DNA from 2 places in the Streptomyces sp. NPDC058464 genome. Region 1 is predicted to be linked to the other one. Evidence: riboswitches for the same ligand, from Rfam matches in the RefSeq annotation. Region 1 holds a riboswitch; the other holds the start of a gene.
What was found. A riboswitch is a leader RNA that binds a small molecule or an ion and turns the genes downstream of it on or off. The one in region 1 is predicted to bind S-adenosylmethionine.
Positions count from the first base shown of each region.

Region 2: linked by a shared signal. The riboswitch ahead of ACFWPQ_RS14620 (amino acid ABC transporter permease) and the one ahead of ACFWPQ_RS23955 (putative leader peptide) in region 1 are both predicted to bind S-adenosylmethionine.

Region 1 covers NZ_JBHXMA010000018.1:142,731-144,923, reverse strand. Annotated here, with positions in the region: gene ACFWPQ_RS23960 (ABC transporter substrate-binding protein) at 1-966, opposite strand, end outside; gene ACFWPQ_RS23955 (putative leader peptide) at 1,216-1,332, opposite strand; SAM riboswitch class IV at 1,366-1,479, opposite strand; gene egtA (ergothioneine biosynthesis glutamate--cysteine ligase EgtA) at 1,883-2,193, shown strand, end outside.
Region 2 covers NZ_JBHXMA010000009.1:69,809-72,001, forward strand. Annotated here, with positions in the region: gene ACFWPQ_RS14615 (glutathione S-transferase C-terminal domain-containing protein) at 1-737, shown strand, start outside; SAM riboswitch class IV at 815-938, shown strand; gene ACFWPQ_RS14620 (amino acid ABC transporter permease) at 1,326-2,193, shown strand, end outside.

The sequences.
Region 1 (2,193 bases):
GTCGACGGCGGCCAGGATCGCCTGGCGCACCTTCACGTCCTTCAGCAGGGGCCGCGCGTTGTTGAGCCCCAGACCGAACACCACACCGGGGTTGGCCCGGCTCTGGAGGGTGACCTGGCCGCCCTTGAGCGCCGCCTCGTTGGCCTTGCCGACGCTGCTGATGGCGTCCACCTGCCCGGACTGGAGACTGCCGGCCCGCACCCCCGCCTCGGGGACGACCTTGAACACCAGCTTGTCCAGGTAGGCCTCGCCCTTCTTCGACCAGAGCGAGGAGCCCCAGTCGTACCCGGTCCGCCTGTCCAGCGTGATCGACTGGTTCTGCACGTACTGCTTGAGCACGAACGGCCCGGACCCCACCACTCCGTCGCTGCACTTCTGCTGCGGGCTCTTCCTGACGCTCGCCGAGGACTCGATGCCCAGCGAGTGGGTCGAAGTCGCCTGCAGGAACTGGGCGTTGGGCAGCTTGAAGGCCACCTTGACGGTGAGCGGGTCGACCACGGTGGTGCTCTTGACGCCGCTCAGGTAGCCCTCGGCGAGGGTGCCCAGGGCGCCGAGCTCCGGCACCGCGTCGAAGTTGTCCTTGACCACCTGCGCGGTCAGCTTCGAGCCGTCGCTGAAGGTGACCCCGGACCGCAGGTGGAACGTGAACGTCGTCGCGTCGGCGCTGATGTCCCAGCTCTTGGCGAGCCACGGCACGATCTTGCCGGTCTTCGGGTCCTGGTCGGTCAGGGAGTCCACGATCTGCCGCACCGAGTAGATGGTGTCGTTGCTGCCGACCTGCTGCGGATCCACGCAGCCGGCGTCGGAGCCCACCGCGAAGGTCAGGGTGCCGCCGGACTTCGCCGGGCCGCTTCCGCCGCCGGAGGCGTCGCCGCCAGAACCGCACGCGGTCAGCAGGACGCTGCTGGTCAGGAGCGCGGCCAGCGGCGCCCATCGGGAGGGTCTGAAAGCCGGAAGTGCTGTCACGGAGGGAGTTCTCCTACTCGTGTCACCAAGGCACGGGGTGCCGGGCTACGGGCGCGGGGCACAGCCGTGCAGGGCGTGCAGGGCGTGCAGGGGCGTGCGACCCTGGCCGGATCCGCCCCGGCCGGGGAAGCGCTGTGCAGAGACAAAGGGGATGGCAGACGGACGACACCGAGAACCGGTGGCCCGGGGCAGGACGGCGCGAAGGAGCCGTGGCCGGTGACGGAGGTCAGCCGGCGGCAGGCGGGCCGGTCAGACCCGACAGAGGCAGCTGGTCGAGCGCTTGAGGTCGATGTGGCGCCGGCGCGAGAGCCTGGAGTACGCCGTGGCGTCGGTGAGGGAGACCGCAGGGTCGTCGCCGTGCCGCATGCCACTCCTCCCCGTCTCCGGCCCCGTCAGGGGGCCACGCGCTTGCGGGAGTCGTCGGTGATCCCGCCGGGCTTTCACCTGGAGCACCCCACCGCGCGGGAGGGTTGCCGGTCAGCGAGCCAGGGCTTGACGCTGACACTCAATGCCGTTGGCGATCGTACGGATCGGTTTTGTCGTACGTCAATGCCCCGGCCCGGCGCCCCATTTGACAACACGGAGCCGTCTCACGTGCCGGGACGCCTGGTGGACGCACCCGGCGGCGTGTGCTTCGACGTCGCTCGCCCCGCCCGCGTCACCGGCTCCGCGCCTGCCCGCACCGCACCGGACCTCCCCGTCGGCTCCGCCGAACCCTGTCGAGCGACGGCCGGAGGGCCGGGTGTGGCCGGGGACGTTCCGAGTTGCCCGCTGCGGGTTGCCGAATGCCCAGTCGTCTGGAAAGTGCGCCCTTGTCATGACAGGGCGGGACGGCGGACTCTGGCAACAGGCACGGCGGTACGGGTACCGGACGTCGGATCCCCGACGGCCCTGAGGCGGCTCAGGAGGCCCGCGGATGTCGGTTTCACCGGAGTGCGGCGTTGATGGTCCTGCTGTCACCGAGCACGAGGCGGAGGCGCTGGTCGAGGGAATCTGTTTCAAGACGGGCCCGCCGCGGACCGTCGGGGTCGAAGTGGAGTGGCTCGTCCACCGGGAGCGTGCGCCGCACGACTCCGTGGACCGGGCGGACCTGGAAGCGGCCCACGCCGACCTGCGCACCCTGTCGCTGACGTCCGGGCTGAGCGTCGAGCCCGGCGGCCAGGTGGAGCTGAGTTCCCGGCCGGCCCCGTCGCTGGCCCGGTGCGTGTCGGAGGTCTCGGCCGATCT
Region 2 (2,193 bases), on a different contig from region 1:
CGGACGGCCTCCGCATCGCAGTCGGCCACAGCCTGCTGGCCCTGGACGACTGTTGTCCGGTCACCTTCCTGCCCGCCGTCCCGGACTGTCCCGACGGCAGCCACCCGGCACTGCGCCCGCTGTACGAGGCCAGCGCCCACCACTACTCGGGACCGGCACTCGCGCCGGTGTTCAGCGACGACTGGTCCGGACGGATCGTCAGCACCCACAGCCGGGACATCCTGCGCGACCTGGACCAGCACTTCGGCGACGGCGTCGCCCGGCTCTACCCGTGCGGTGCCGAGGCCGAGATCGAGGCCGTCGAGCGGCTCTGCGCCGAGGACATCGAGCAGGCCGCCCAGCGGGTCGGCCGCGAGGGCGGCGACCCGGAGGCGCTCGAGGTGCTGCTCACCGCCCTGGACGGTCTCGAGCGCCGGCTGACCGGTGTGGAGTTCCTGGTCGGGGGTCAACTCACGGCCGCGGACATCGAGTTGTGGGTGACCCTGGTGCAACTCGACACCGTGCACCGCAACCACCTGGACGCCGCCGCCGTGCACGCCATCGCCGGCCACCCGGTGCTGTGGGCCTACGCCCGGCGGCTGGCCGCCCACCCGGCCTTCGGCGCCCACCTCGACCTCGACGGCATCGCCCGCCGCCACCACGGCCGTTGCCAGGGCCTGGAGGCCGCCGGCGCGGCTGTCCAGATCCTGGACTGGGCGGGTCACGCGGCGGACGCTCCCGGCGTTCCGCGCAGGTGAGAGCGGCCCGAACCGTTTCGCCAGTCGGACAGGCGTTGACATTCGTTCGGGCAACTGCGTTACTTACGGACCAGAACGGTCAAGAGCGTCAGCGTCAAGCCCTGGCTTGCTGACCGGCAACCCTCGCATCGCGGTGGGGTGCCCCAGGTGACGACCGGACCGACGACGTTTCGGCAAGCGACGATTCGGTAAGCGCGAGGCCCCCCGGGGCCGGCACGACAGTGACAGGTGACGGACATGTACGCAGCTTCCAGGACGGCCCAGCGCCGCGCCGAGGGCTGCGTACGCCCGTACCCGAGCCCGCTCGTCGCCGACCGCGCCGTCGACCTGCTCCGTGTCAACAGCGCCCTGTGTAGCGCGTGTACCGCACCGGGCTGTGCCCGCTGTCGGGTCTGACCAGGCCTTTCCGCCGGTTTCCCGCAGCTCCGCACCCCAGCGTCCCCGTCGAGACACCGGCCGCCCGGTGTGCCGCCGTCCGCCCAGCCCCCGTGCCCGCGCGCCCCCGCGCACCGCGCCGTGCCCGAACACGGCCCGGTGCGCGGCCTCCGCCGTGGGACACGTGGGCGTCCGACTCCGCCGGAGCCCGCCATGAGTGAACCCCCAGGCGCCACGATCGCCGCCCCCGAGGCGCCCCCTGCAGCCGATGAACCGTCAAAGCCCCTCGCCGCACAGCGAGTTCTCCCGCTGCGCAGGCCCGGACGATGGATAGCCACCGCCGTCGTCCTGGTCCTCGTCGTCCAGTTCGCCCATGGACTGGCGACCAACCCCTTCTACCAGTGGGACCGTTTCGGCTACTGGTTCCTGCGGCCGACCATCCTCGACGGACTGGTCATCACCCTCGAAGTCGCCGCCTACAGCGCGGTGTTGGGCCTCCTCGGCGGAATCCTGCTCGCCCTGGCCCGGCTCTCCAGGAGCCCGGTGCTGCGCGCGGTCAGCTGGACGTACGTCTGGGCGCTGCGCTCCATACCGCTCATCGTGGTCCTGCTCTTCCTCTACAACTTCAGCGCCCTGTACAAGACGTTGAGCATCGGAGTCCCCTTCGGGCCGGCCTTCTTCTCCTTCGACGAGTCGAAGCTCGCCACCGACATGGTCGTCGCCGTCATCGGCCTCAGCCTCAACGAGGCCGCCTACGCCGCCGAGGTGGTCCGCGGCGGCATCCTCTCCGTGGACCAGGGCCAGCACGAGGCGGCCGCCGCACTCGGCCTGCCCAAGGGCTACCAGTTCCGGAAGATCGTGTTCCCGCAGGCGCTCAGGTCGATCACCCCGAACTACGTCAACCAGCTGATCGGCCTGATCAAGAGCACCTCGCTGGTCTTCTACGTCTCCCTGCTCGACCTGTTCGGCTCCGCGCAGAGCATGGGCTCCACCTACCCCGGCGACATCGTGCCGCTGCTCCTGGTGGTGACCGTCTGGTACCTGATCCTGACCAGCGTCGTCTCCGTGATCCAGTTCTACG